DNA from 3 places in the Roseateles sp. FW301-B2 genome. Region 2 is predicted to be linked to each of the others. Evidence: predicted binding sites of a transcription regulator. Region 2 holds the regulator's gene; each other region holds the start of a gene.

Region 1 (4,312 bases), on a different contig from region 2:
CCTGGGCCTCCTTGGCCGAGAGCGCGTCGGTGTAGAGCACCGGCGGCCCGGGGCAGCGGTACACCACGCCCTGGGCCTGCGCCCCGCCTGCCGCCAACAGGGCGCTGAGCAGCAGGAACTGGGCTTGCTTCTTGGGTCGCTGGATGTGCATCGGCCGAATCGTCGAGAGGAAGGAACCAGGCTCGCATTGTGGCCCATGACGGCGCAGCAACAAAAAAGGACGGCTCGCGCCGTCCCTCTCCTGCCCTGGCAGCCTGCGGCGCGCCGTGTTGCTTCTCAACACGCACGCCGCGCGCTCCCATCACAGCGAGTAGTACATGTCGTACTCGACCGGGTGGGTGGCCATGCGGAAGCGCGTCACTTCCTGCATCTTCAGCTCGATGTAGGCATCGAGGAAGCTGTCGGTGAACACGCCGCCCTTGGTCAGGAAGGCACGGTCCTTGTCCAGATAGTCCAGCGCCTGGTCCAGGCTGTGGCAGACGGTCGGGATCTTCGCGTCTTCTTCCGGCGGCAGGTGGTACAGATCCTTGGTGGCGGCTTCGCCCGGGTGGATCTTGTTCTCCACGCCGTCCAGACCGGCCATCATCAGTGCCGCGAAGCACAGATAGGGGTTGGCCGAAGGATCGGGGAAGCGCGCCTCGATGCGGCGGCCCTTGGGGTTGGCCACATAGGGGATGCGGATCGAGGCCGAGCGGTTCTTGGCCGAGTAGGCCAGCTTCACCGGGGCTTCGAAGCCGGGCACCAGACGCTTGTACGAGTTCGTACCGGGGTTGGTGATGGCGTTCAGCGCGCGTGCATGCTTGATGATGCCGCCGATGTAGTACAGCGCGAAGTCGCTCAGACCGGCATAGCCATCACCGGCGAACAGGTTCTTGCCGTCCTTCCAGATCGACTGGTGCACGTGCATGCCGGAGCCGTTGTCGCCAACGATGGGCTTGGGCATGAAGGTCGCGGTCTTGCCATAGGCATGGGCGACGTTCTGGATCACGTACTTCTGCAGTTGCAGCCAGTCGGCGCGCTTGGTCAGGGTGCTGAACTTGGTGCCGATTTCCATCTGGCCGGCGTTCGCCACTTCGTGGTGATGCACTTCGACCGGGATGCCCAGTTGTTCCAGAATCAGGCACATTTCCGAGCGCATGTCCTGGCCGGCGTCGACCGGGGGCACGGGGAAATAGCCGCCCTTGACGGTGGGACGGTAGCCGCTGTTGCCGTGCTCGTATTCCTTGCCGGTGTTCCAGGCGGCTTCTTCGGATTCGATCTTGAAGAAGCAGCCGGACATGTCATTGCCCCAGCGGATCGAGTCGAAGATGAAGAACTCGGGCTCGGGGCCGAAGTAGGCGGTGTCGCCCAGGCCGGAGGCCTTCAGATAGGCTTCGGCGCGCTTGGCCAGCGAACGCGGATCGCGCTCATAGGCCTTGCCGTCGGCCGGGTCGACCACGTCGCAGGACAGGATCAGGGTCGGCTCTTCGAAGAAGGGGTCGATATTGGCGGTGTCGGGATCCGGCATCAGCAGCATGTCGGAGGCTTCGATGCCCTTCCAGCCAGCGATCGACGAACCGTCAAAGGCATGACCGGAGGAGAACTTGTCCTCGTCGAAATGCGACACGGGCACGGAAACGTGCTGCTCTTTGCCACGGGTATCGGTGAAGCGGAAGTCGACGAACTTGACTTCGTTTTCCTTCACCATCTTCATCACGTCGGCGACGGTCTTGGCCATCAATCACTCCTAGCGGAACGGGGGTAGATCGGATCTGAGAATTCGGCGGGGGTCTGGGTCCATGCGGATGCACGGGGCCCGACTCATGCACCGTTTAAGTAAGCAGGTTGCGTGCCAACTTGAGACCAGCCGGCGCAGCCCGAGCGCCAGCGCGGTGCATGCCCGCTGGCCCGCGGATTATGCGCTTGTGGGGCTTGCGTCACCATGACGCCGCCAGGGCGGCCACCGAACCGCGCACCAATCAAGTGCCGCGGTCGGGCTCTTATCGCACCAACTCGGTGCCAATGCGCGCACCATATTGGGACAGCCCCTGCTTGAGCGCCGCATAGGCCGGCTCCAGACGATCGGCGTCGCCCTTCACGCCCAGCTCGATATGGCGGCCCCATTGCGGATGGTCGACGCTGGGCAGGCTGAAGACCTTGATGCCGGGGAAGTCGGCCTCGATGCGTTCCATCAGCGGCGCCAGCGTGGCCTCCAGTGCCCCCAGCACGATCAGCGACTTCTCGCGCGTACCCAGCGCCCGGTGCAGATCGGCATGGCGCTGGTCCAGCACCCACTCGATCATCGGATGGGCCATCACCGGGAAGCCCGGCACGAAGTAGACCGTGCCGACGAAGAAGCCCGGAATCTGGTTGTAGGGATTGGGGATGATGCCCGCGCCCGCCGGGAACTCGCCCATCTGGAAGCGGCGCTGCGCATCCGGCGAATCGATCGCGATCTCGCTGCCCTGCTCCGCCGCGATCTGCTGCACGCGCTGCCAGATCAGGGCCTTGGCCTGCGGGTGCAGGGTCAGGTCTTGCCCCAGCGCGGCGGCGGCGGCCTGGCGGGTGTGGTCGTCGGGCGTGGCGCCGATGCCGCCGCAGCTGAACACCAGGTCGCCGCTGGCAAAGGCGCGCGCGAGCTCGGCCGTGAGGCGCGCGCGCTCGTCGCCCAGGTACTGGGCCCAGCTGAGCGTGAGGCCGCGGGCGGCCAGCAGCTCGATCACCTTGGCCAGGTGCTTGTCCTGGCGTTTGCCCGAGAGGATCTCGTCGCCAATGATGATGAGGCCGATGTTCATGGCAGCAACGGCGGCGCGGCCGTGGTCTGGGCCTGCTCGGGCAAGGGATCAAGCACCTCCACCACCGGCCCGGCGGCGGCCTGGCGCAGCTCATGCAAGGCGGCCAGCGCGTAATGCGCGAACCACAGCGAGGTGAAGGCGAACACCAGGGTGTAGAGCCACACAGAGATCAGCACCAGAAAGGGCGCGAGCGCAATCGTCAGCACGCCAAAGGCCCAGATGGCGGCGGGCGCGGCGCCCAGATAGCCGGTCACCAGGCCGAGCGCCAGCAGCGGGCCCTTGTGCTCGCTGAGGATCCGGCGCCGCTCGGGCGCCGAGGCATGGTCGGCCAGCACATCGAAGGCAAACACGCGGTAGCCCAGCCAGCCCCAGATCAGCGGCGGGATGAAGAGCACCAGCGGCGGGATGAACCAGAAGGGCATGCTGACGACGATGGCCAGCAGGGCCAGCAGGGTGTGGCCCAGCGACCAGGCCGCGCTCAGCCAGACCGAGCCGCCGCGCTTGAGTTCCAGGCCCGGGAAGCGGCGCGCGGCCACCAGCTGCACCATCGCCGGCGTCATCAGCAGCGCCACCATCAGCAGGCTCAGCACCACCACCACCGGGATGCCAAGGGCCAGCACCACCAGCGGCGCCATCACGCTGCGAAAGCCGCTGGCGCCGACATAGTCCAGCCAGCCCAGCAGGCTGTCGATCAGCTTCCAGGATTCCAGCGTGGCGCGCACGCCGGCCACCGCGGGTTCCCAGAAGAAGTACATGAAGACGCCGGCCAGCACGGCCGATATCAGCAGCGGCAGCAGCGAGAGCGCGATCACGCGCGGATGCAGGCAATAGGCGGCGGCGCGCCAGAAGGCATCGGCGATACGGCCGGTGGCATGGATCATTTTTCGCTCATTCCTCCGCTTTGGAGAGGTCGAGCATATCAACGCCCGACCAATCTCCGCAGACCCAGCCATTGCTGGGCCCAGAAGCCGCGGCCATAGTCGCGCCCGCCCTCGCCTGGGAGCTGGTCGCGCACACCGGTGGCATCGAAACGCAGCTCGAAATTGGCGGTGCCGAACAGCATGTCCCAGACCGGGAACAGCACCGCGAAGTTGTGGCCGCCCAGCGTGCCACGCCCGCCCGACTCATGGCCGATGCCGATCGCGTGGTGCAGCCGGTGAAAGCGCGGGCTCACCAGCACGCGCTCCAGCAGCGGCCCGAACCACAGCCGCACATTGGCGTGCTGCAGGCTTTCCATCAGCTGCGAGAGCGCCACCAGGGCCACGAACTGGCCGGGCTCCACGCCGATGAAGCGCGCCAGCAGCGCGAACACCGCAGCGCGCAGCACATCGTCGAGCAGATGGTTGCGGTTGTCGCTCCACATCGTCATTTGGCGCTGGCTGTGGTGCAGCGCATGCAGGGCCCACCACCAGCCGAACTGGTGCTGGGCACGGTGCAGCCAGTAGTTCACCAGGTCGAACACCAGCAGGTAGAGCAGGAAGCTGGCCCAGGGCAGCTCGGCCAGGCCCAGCAGCGCGTCGAGCTGCCAGGTCGGCAGG
Region 2 (4,312 bases):
AATAGAGCATGCCGGCCTGCGGTTGGGCGCGCAGCGCCTGCACGGCGGCGTGCTGGTGCAGGTCCAGCTGCAGCAGGTCGACATGCGAGCTGGCCCTGACCTGGCCCTGGGCGTCCAGCAGCAACAGCGCGCGCACGCCCGGCATGGCCTGGGTCAGGGTGCGCATCAGGGGCTCGCCGTCCTGCTGCAGCTGGGCCGGCCGCCAGCCCGGCGCCTGCGAGGCCACCGTCTGCAGCGCGGCATGGGCCGCAATCATCTGCTGCGCGACGATGCCGTCCAGGGTGCGCACCAGGCCCTCGAGCTTCTCGCCCTCGTGGTGGCGCAGCGCCTCGCGTTCATTGGCCAGCCAGCCCAGCGCGAGGACCCAGGCCAGCGCCAGCACCAGCGCCAGCAAGGCCCAGGCGCGCCAGCGCCTCCAGGCATGGACGGCGGGCAGGTCGAGGTGGGACGGGGCGGACATCGAGGGATGCCACGGTACCCAGTCCGCGGGCATCAAGGCTTGATGTTTCTCAATCTGAGGCCGGCTACATGGCCTTGCGCAGATTGGCCGGCGCGATCTTCAGCGCTTCGCGGTATTTCGCCACGGTGCGGCGCGCCACCTGGATGCCCTGCTCCTCCAGCATGCTGGAAAGCTGGCTGTCCGAGAGCGGCTTGGCGGCATCCTCGGCGGCCACGAACTGCTTGATGAGGGCGCGCACCGCGGTGCTGGAGGCATTGCCGCCCGCCTCGGTGTTGAGCCCTGAGCCGAAGAAGTACTTGAGCTCGAAGGTGCCCCAGGGCGTGGCCATGTATTTGGCGGTGGTGACGCGCGAGATGGTGGACTCGTGCAGGCCCAGCTCGTCGGCGATCTCGCGCAGCACCAGCGGCTTCATCGCCAGCTCGCCATGCGAGAAGAAGCCCTTCTGGCGCTCCACGATGGCCTCGGAGACGCGCAGGATGGTGTCGAAGCGCTGCTGGATGTTCTTGATGAACCAGCGCGCCTCCTGCAGCTGCGTGCCCAGCGGCGAATTGCTGACGCCGCCGCGCGTCTGGCGCAACGCATGGGCGTAGAGCTCGTTGATGCGCAGCTTGGGCATCACGTCGGGGTTGAGCGTGACGCGGAAGCCGCGGCCGGACTTGCGCACGATCACGTCCGGCACCACCGCCGCCGCCTCGCTGCGCGCGAACTGGCGGCCCGGCTTGGGCTCCAGCTCGGTGATCATGCCCTGGGCCTCGCGCAGCAAGGCCTCGTCGGCGCCGGTGAGCGACATCAGGCGCTTCAGGTCGCGCTTGGCCAGCAGCTCGAGGTATTGCTTGCAGATCAGGATCGCCACCACCTGGGCCTGGCTGCGCGGCTTGGCGCGCAACTGCAGCAGCAGGCATTCGGACAGGTTGCGCGCGCCCACGCCCACCGGCTCCAGGCTCTGCAGCCACTTGAGCGCGCATTTGAGCGTGTCCAGCAGCTCCTCGCGCGCCTCGGCATCGGCATCGCCCGATAGCGCCTCGGTGAGCTCTTCCAGGCTGTCTTCCAGATAGCCGTCCTCGTTGAGCGACTCGATCAGCACCATCAGCGCGGCGCGGTCGGTCTGGCTCAGCTGCATGCCGGCGAGCTGGGCGTTCAGATGCTCCTGCAGCGAGATGCCGGGGCCTTGCTGTTCGGGGCGTTCGCCATCGTCGTCGCCGCTGCCGCTGCCCGTGCCGGGCGTCTCGCGGATGCCGTCGAAGTCGTCGCGCTCGGTGCCGTTCTCCCAGTCGTCGCGCTCGGTGGTGCCGAAGTCGTCGCCCTTGATCTCGGCCACCGCCTCGCCCTCGCCGCTGCTCTCCGCGCTCACTTCGGCCGCCGAGTCCTCGCGCTGCAGCGGCGCCGCCGCATCCAGGCGCACCGGCGCGGTCTCGCCAAACTCCTCGTCGGTTTCCAGCAGCGGGTTGCTGGTGAGCATCTGCTCCACCTCCTGGTTCAGCTCCAGGGTGGAGAGCTGCAGCAGACGGATGGACTGCTGCAGCTGCGGCGTCAGCGACAGATGCTGGGAGAGGCGTACCTGCAGCGACGGTTTCATCGCTTACATGCGGAAGTTTTCGCCGAGATAGACCTTGCGCACGTCCGGGTTCTCGACGATCTCTTGCGGGGTGCCCTCGGCCAGCACGGCGCCCTCGCTGATGATGTAGGCGCGGTCGCAGATGCCCAGGGTCTCGCGCACATTGTGGTCGGTGATCAGGACCCCGATGCCGCGCGCCTTCAGGAAGCTGATGATGCGCTGGATCTCCAGCACCGCGATCGGGTCCACGCCGGCGAAGGGCTCGTCCAGCAGGATGAAGCGCGGCTGCGTGGCCAGGGCGCGCGCGATCTCGACACGGCGCCGCTCGCCACCCGACAGCGAGGGCGCCGGGCTGTCGCGCAGCTTCTCGATGCTCAGCTCGTGCAGCAGGGTCTCCAGCGCGGCATCGATGCGGGCGCGGGGCCAGGCCTTGCCATGGTCGTCGAGCTGCAATTCCAGCACCGCGCGGATGTTTTCTTCCACCGTGAGCTTGCGGAAGATCGAGGCCTCCTGCGGCAGATAGCTCAGGCCCAGGCGCGCACGCTGGTGGATGGGCAGGCGCTGCACCGGCTGGCCGTCGATGCGAATCTCGCCGGCATCGGCGCGCACCAGGCCCACGATCATGTAGAAGCTGGTGGTCTTGCCGGCGCCATTGGGGCCCAGCAGGCCCACCACCTCGCCGCTGTGCACGTCCACATGCACGTTCTTGACGACGCGGCGCACGCCATAGGTCTTTTGCAGGCCTTCCGCCTCCAGCCGGCTGGGCGCGATGCCGGTCTCCAGCGCCGGGGTGTGCTGCGTCATGAAGGCTTGCGCGGGCTGGTCTGCAGGGTCGGGCTGGTTTGCAGCGGCAGCGGGGCGGAGGCGGCAGGCGCCGCGCTGCCCTCGGCGGCGCTGGCGGCCCTGGGCATCAGCACCACGCGCACGCGGCCGCTGGGATGCGGCGAGGCCAGGCCGCCGTCGACGCTGAAGACCTCGCTGCGGTTGTCGTAGACGATCAGCGCACCGGTGATCTCGTCGGCCACCGCGTCGCCGCGCACGCGGCGCACCACCGCGTTGCCGACGAAGCGCACGGTGTCGGAGCGGCTGTCGTACTCGAGCTGGTCGGCCGTGCCCTCGATGGCCTCGCCGGCCACGTCGCGCGCCTGGCGGAACTGCACCGGCTTGCCGGTCTCGCCGCTGGCGTAGGCCTGGTGGTAGCCGTCCGAGGTCTCACGCACATCCATGCGCTCGGCCTTCAGGAGCATGCTGCCCTTGCTGAGGATCACGTTGCCGTTGAACTCGGTGCGCTGGTTCACCACATCGAGCCGGCCGCCGCGCTCCGAGCTGATGTTGACGGGCTTGTTGCGGTCCGCCTTCTCGGCCCGCGCCAGCCCCGAGGCCAGCAGGGATGCAAGGCACGCGCAGCACAGGAGGCTGCGGGCGGAGGTCGAGCTGGGCGTGGGGGTGGGCATAGGCGGCATAGAACTTGCAGACCATTCTAGCCCGGCATTGCGGCCGGGCTTGCCACCCGGATCAGGGCTTGCGGATGCGCTGGATCAGGAAGTCGCTGACCGCCAGCGCGCGGCGGCCGCCTTCGGTCTCGGGCAGGCGTTCACCGCCGGCGGCGATGCTGGGCGAGGTCAGGAAACGGCCGCCGATGCCGATCGAGGGCACGCCATCGATGCGGTAGGCCTCGCTGAGCTTCTCGGCCTGCTGGCACTTGGTGTTGACGCCGAAGGAGTTGTAGGCGTCCTGGTACTTGGCCGGGTCCACGCCCAGCTTGGAGAGGAAGTCGGCCTGGCTCTTGGCGCTGTCGAGCGCCTGGCCCTGCTGGTGGATGGCCGCGAACACGGCGCCGCGCACCTGCGCTTCCTTGCCCATCGCTTCGAGCGCATAGAACATGCGCTGGTGGAGCTTCACATTGGCGCGGAAGGCCACATGCACCTTGCGGAAGCTCACATCGGCCGGCAGTTGCTGGGCCCAGGCCTCGATGGCGGGCTCGAAGGCGTAGCAATGCGGGCAGCCATACCAGAAGAACTCGACGATCTCGATCTTGCCCGGGGTGGTGGGCAGGGCCTGCGAGAGCTTCTGGTAATGCTTGCCCTCGATCGGACCGCCCTGCGCGAGCGCCAGGCCGGGCAGGCCGGCGGCGCCGATGACGCTGAGGCCGAGTTGGGCGGAAAAATCACGACGCTTCATGCTGAATTTCCTCTGTAGGTGACGCTGAGCAGCGGGCCATTCTGACCCGGCATGCTTAGGCGAGTCTTTAACGCTGAACCCGTACCAGATTGGCCTCGAAGCCGGCTGCCTCGATC
Region 3 (4,312 bases), on a different contig from region 2:
TGCCACTGCACCAGCGCCGCGCCGCGCGTCAGGCGCGCATACACGGGCACGCTGTGCAGGGCGATCGCCAGCACCGCGACGGCAAGACCTGGCCCCAGCGTGGCGGCGAGCAGGATGGCCAGCAGCAGGGCCGGGAAGGCATAGCCGAGATCGGCGGCGCGCATGATGAGCTCCTCGCACCAGCCGCGTCGCGCCGCCGCCAGCAGACCCAGGCCAGCCCCCAGCAGCAGGCCCAGGCCGGCCGCACAGGCGCCCACCAGCAGGGCATTGCGCGCGCCCGCCATCAGCTGGCTCAGCAGGTCGCGGCCCAGGCCGTCGGTGCCCAGCCAATGGGCGGCGCTGGGCGGCTGCAGCTTGGCGGCCAGCTCGATCTCGGCGGGCGGCCAGGGCGTCCACAGCAGCGAGAGCAGGCCCGTCAGCGCCACCGCCAGCACGATGGCGGCGCCGGCGCAGAAGCCGCGATGGCGCCGCGCGCGGGGCCAGAAGCCGTTTGCTTGCATGTCAGTTATCCGCTCCGCGTTCGCGGCACCCGCGACGCATGAACCCGGTGCTCGGGCCGAGCGCCGGGCCGCCCCAAGCCGGCCCGCGCTGGCGATGTGCTTGCCGGTCAATCCGGCAAGCATCGCCGTCCCCGCGGGGGACCGACCGGGCTCGCCCACGTTCAGCGGGGCGAGATTGGGCGAGGGGTTGTTTTACTTCAGCCATGTTCGCGCTCCCTGCGCAGGCGCGGGTCCAGCGCCAGGTAGAGCAGGTCCACCACGAAGTTCAGCAGCAGCACCAGCGCCACCAGCAGCAGCACGCCATTGCGCAGCACCATCAGGTCGCGGTTGGCCACCGCCTGGAACAGCAGCCGGCCCAGCCCGGGCAGCTGGAAGATGTTCTCCACCACGATGGTGCCGGCCAGCAGGTTGGCGAACTGCAGGCCCATCACGGTGACGATGGGGATCAGCGCATTGCGCAAGGCATGGTGCAGCAGGATGCGCGGCTCGCTGGCGCCAGCGGCGCGCGCGCTGCGCACATAGTCCTCACCCAGCACCTCCAGCAGGGCCGAGCGGGTGATGCGCGCCAGGATGGCGGCCTGGGTGAGCGCCAGCGCCAGCGCCGGCAGGGCCAGGGCCTGCAGCGCCGGGCCCAGGCCGCCGCCCTCGGCCGCACGCCAGCCCGGGAAGCCGCCGGCCGCGACCCATTGCAGCTTCACCGCGAACAACAGCATCAGCAGGATGGCAAACCAGAAGCTGGGCGTGGCCAGCCCCAGCTGGCTCAGCAGCATCACCAGCAGATCGCCCGGGCGGCCGCGCCGCGCCGCCGCGTAGCCGCCCGCCGCCAGCGCGATCAGCGCCGCCAGCGCCATCGCCAGCAGGGCCAGCGGCAGGGTCACCACCAGGCGCTCGGCGATCAGCTCGGCCACCGGCGCGCCATAGGCATGCGAAAGCCCCATCTCGCCGCGCGCCAGGCCGGCCAGCCAGTCCAGGTAGCGCAGCGCGGCGGGCCGCTGCAGGCCCAGTTGCTCGGCCAGCGCGGCCACCGCCTCGGGCGTGGCCTCACTGCCCAGCATCAGCTGCGCCACATTGCCGGGCAGCACCTCCAGCAGCCCGAAGATCAGCGCCGTGGCCGCCAGCAGGCTGATCAGCAGGCTGGCAATTCGCGGCAACAGGGCTCGTGGCATGGCGGTGGGTGAGGCGGCAGAGGCTGGCGGCACATTGTCACCGCGACCGGCCCGCCCTCCCCGCGCCCGCGCCGCTTACTTGCCCGCCGCCTTGAGCGCCTGCGCCGCCTTCAGCATCGCGCCGACATGGCCCTCGGGGCTCATGCTGGCATGCACGGCGGCGATCTTGCCGTCGCGCGAGATCAGGTAGGAGATGCGGTCGGCCATGCCGGGCACGATCTTCAGCGCGGCGTCGTAGTCCTTCATGACCTTGGCGCCGGCATCGGCCGCCACCGCGAACTTGCCGCGGCAAGCCTCTGTGCTGAACTTCTTGAGCGTCTCGATGTCGTCGTTGGACATGCCCAGCACCGTCACATCCAGCGCCTTGAACTGCTCGGTGGCCTCGGAGAACAGGTGCGCCTCGACGGTGCAGCCGCTGGTGAAGGCCTTGGGATAGAAGTACAGCAGCACCGGCCCCTGCTTGAGGCTGGCGGCCAGGCTGAACTTGTAGGGCGCGCCCGCCAGCGCGGCATCGGCTGCGAAGTCGGGCGCCGGCGCCCCCACCGGCAGGGCGGCAAAGGCGGCGCTGCTCAGCAGCAGGGTGGCGGTGGCGATGACCGTGGCGCAGGTGGTCTTGAGACGCATGGCAGACATCCTTTTTTCGGAAGCCCGCATCATGCCCGGCCGCCGCGCCGGCTGCGCCGGCCAGCGGAGAAACCATGTGGCCGCGGCCGGGCATAGATGTAACAAGCAGCCGAAAACACTTGTCGACATTTCTTACACATGCAAGAGATCTCGATATTCAAGTCTTGATTCATAAGGATTTTCCCTTTGGCCCGCTATTTGCATCCCAGGGGCCGGGTCCTTTTCATCAACGCAAAAAAGTTACAAATGAACAAACTGAAGAGCCTCTGCGCCGCCCTGGTACTGGGTGGCCTGACCGCCGCGCAAGCCGGCCCGATCCTGATCGTGAATGGCATGTCCACCACGTCCGAGGTGGGCACCACCACCGCCGTGACCAACAACCTGCAGGCCCTGCACCTGGCCGTTGGCAATACCGTTACCGTGGCCGACAGCCTGCCGCTCTCGCTGGCCGGCTATTCGCAGGTCTGGGACGTGCGCTTCAACACCGGCCTCGACGCCGGCGCGACGAGCGAATACAGCGCCTTCCTGTCGGCGGGCGGTGGCCTGTTCCTGATGGGCGAGAACTCCAGCTTCATGAGCCGCAACAACTCCATCCTGTCGCTGATCAGCGGCCTGGGCGGCGGCAGCATCGGCTTCAACGGTTGCTTCGATGGCTTCGAGAAGGTGTACGCCCCCTTCGACGGCCCGAACGCGGTGAGCAACGTGAACTACGCGGCCTCCGGCTGCTTCACCGGCCACGGCACCGGCAACTGGATCACCTCGCGCAACGACGGCTCGCTGGGCGCCGGCATTGCATTCGGCGTGGGCAGCCTGTCCGGCGCCAGCAAGGGTGCCCTGACCACCATCCTGGACGTCAACTTCATGATGAACCAGTACGACCTGCCGAACTCGCAGCAGCTGACCAAGAACCTGATTGGTTATGTGGGCGACCAGGTGGAGCCGCCGAACCGCGTGCCGGAACCCGGCGTGCTGGCCCTGGTGGGTCTGGCCGCCGCGGCAGCCGCCGTGGCGCGTCGCCGCAAGGCCGCCTGATCGGGCAAGCGCGGCCGCGCGCCGCCAGCCCGCAACGCGACCCGCAGCCTCCTGCAGGCTGCGGGTTTTTTCATGCCCGAGCCTTCAATGCGAGGCCTGCCGGCGCAGGCGCCGATGCGCCGCGCGCGCATGGGGCACCCAGCCATGGCGCGCCCAGCGCCGCCACATCAGCAGGCCGCGCAGCCATTCGTCGGCGGCGTAGGCGATCCAGATGCCCACCAGGCCCAGGCCCAGCACCTGGCCCAGCAGCCAGCTGCCGCCGGCCAGCACAACCAGCATCGAGGCCGCACCGGCCAGCACCGGATAGCGCGCGTCGCCGGTGGCGCGTAGCGCGTTGATCACCACCAGATTGAAGGTACGGCCGGGCTCCAGGATCACCGTCAGCCACATCAGGGTGACGGCCTGGGCGACGATGGCCTGGTCGTGCGTGAACAGGCGCAGCAGCCAGGGCGAGGCCAGCGCCGCCGCAGTGGCCACCGCCACGCTCACCAGCAGGCCGCGCCCCAGCGCGCGCCGCACCAGCCGGTGCGCGGCATGCAGCTGGCCGGCGCCGATCAGATGCCCGACCACGATCTCGGCCGCGAAGCCGGTGGCCAGGCCGAACAGCAGCACGAAGTACATCAGCTGCGAGGCATAGGAATGCGCGGCCAGGGCACCGGCGCCCAGCTGGCCGGCCACCGCGATGCTGACCATGAAGGCCAGGCGGTAGGCGATGTTCTCGGCCGCCCCGGGCAGACCGATGTGCAGCAGCCCGGCCAGCTCGCGGCGCGGCAGCCGCCACCAGTCGGCCCACTGCGGGCGCAGGCCCAGGCGGCTACGCCACAGCCACAGATGCAGCAGCAGGCCGAGGCTGCGGCTGCACAGCAGGGCGAGGGCAAAGCCTGGCAGGCCCAGCCATTGCATGAAGGGCATCGCCAGGCCCAGCTGCACGATCTGCATCGCCACCAGCACCGCCAGGGTGTCACGCGTGCGCAGATGGGCCCGCATCAC

Evidence for each region. The regulator sigma-54, encoded in region 2, starts transcription at its own class of promoters, with help from an activator protein. The targets are predictions, from matches to a motif close to TGGCANGNAANCTGCTTT.
Region 1: a site for sigma-54 is predicted at 1,817-1,834, ahead of glnA (type I glutamate--ammonia ligase). Genes of this name have one in related genera too.
Region 3: a site for sigma-54 is predicted at 2,478-2,495, ahead of AC3WQY_RS09680 (PEP-CTERM sorting domain-containing protein). Genes of this name have one in related genera too.

Annotation. Positions count from the first base shown of each region.
Region 1 covers NZ_JBYTBE010000001.1:107,769-112,080, reverse strand. Annotated here, with positions in the region: gene AC3WQY_RS00485 (hypothetical protein) at 1-151, opposite strand, end outside; gene glnA (type I glutamate--ammonia ligase) at 302-1,717, opposite strand; gene AC3WQY_RS00475 (competence/damage-inducible protein A) at 1,980-2,774, opposite strand; gene AC3WQY_RS00470 (EI24 domain-containing protein) at 2,771-3,655, opposite strand; gene AC3WQY_RS00465 (sterol desaturase family protein) at 3,694-4,312, opposite strand, start outside.
Region 2 covers NZ_JBYTBE010000031.1:24,903-29,214, reverse strand. Annotated here, with positions in the region: gene AC3WQY_RS19025 (bifunctional diguanylate cyclase/phosphodiesterase) at 1-460, opposite strand, end outside; gene AC3WQY_RS19020 (RNA polymerase factor sigma-54) at 525-2,036, opposite strand; gene lptB (LPS export ABC transporter ATP-binding protein) at 2,040-2,819, opposite strand; gene lptA (lipopolysaccharide transport periplasmic protein LptA) at 2,816-3,469, opposite strand; gene AC3WQY_RS19005 (thiol:disulfide interchange protein DsbA/DsbL) at 3,531-4,196, opposite strand; gene AC3WQY_RS19000 (SPOR domain-containing protein) at 4,264-4,312, opposite strand, start outside.
Region 3 covers NZ_JBYTBE010000011.1:25,780-30,091, forward strand. Annotated here, with positions in the region: gene AC3WQY_RS09665 (ABC transporter permease) at 1-500, opposite strand, end outside; gene AC3WQY_RS09670 (ABC transporter permease) at 698-1,666, opposite strand; gene AC3WQY_RS09675 (peroxiredoxin) at 1,742-2,290, opposite strand; gene AC3WQY_RS09680 (PEP-CTERM sorting domain-containing protein) at 2,537-3,322, shown strand; gene AC3WQY_RS09685 (MATE family efflux transporter) at 3,407-4,312, opposite strand, start outside.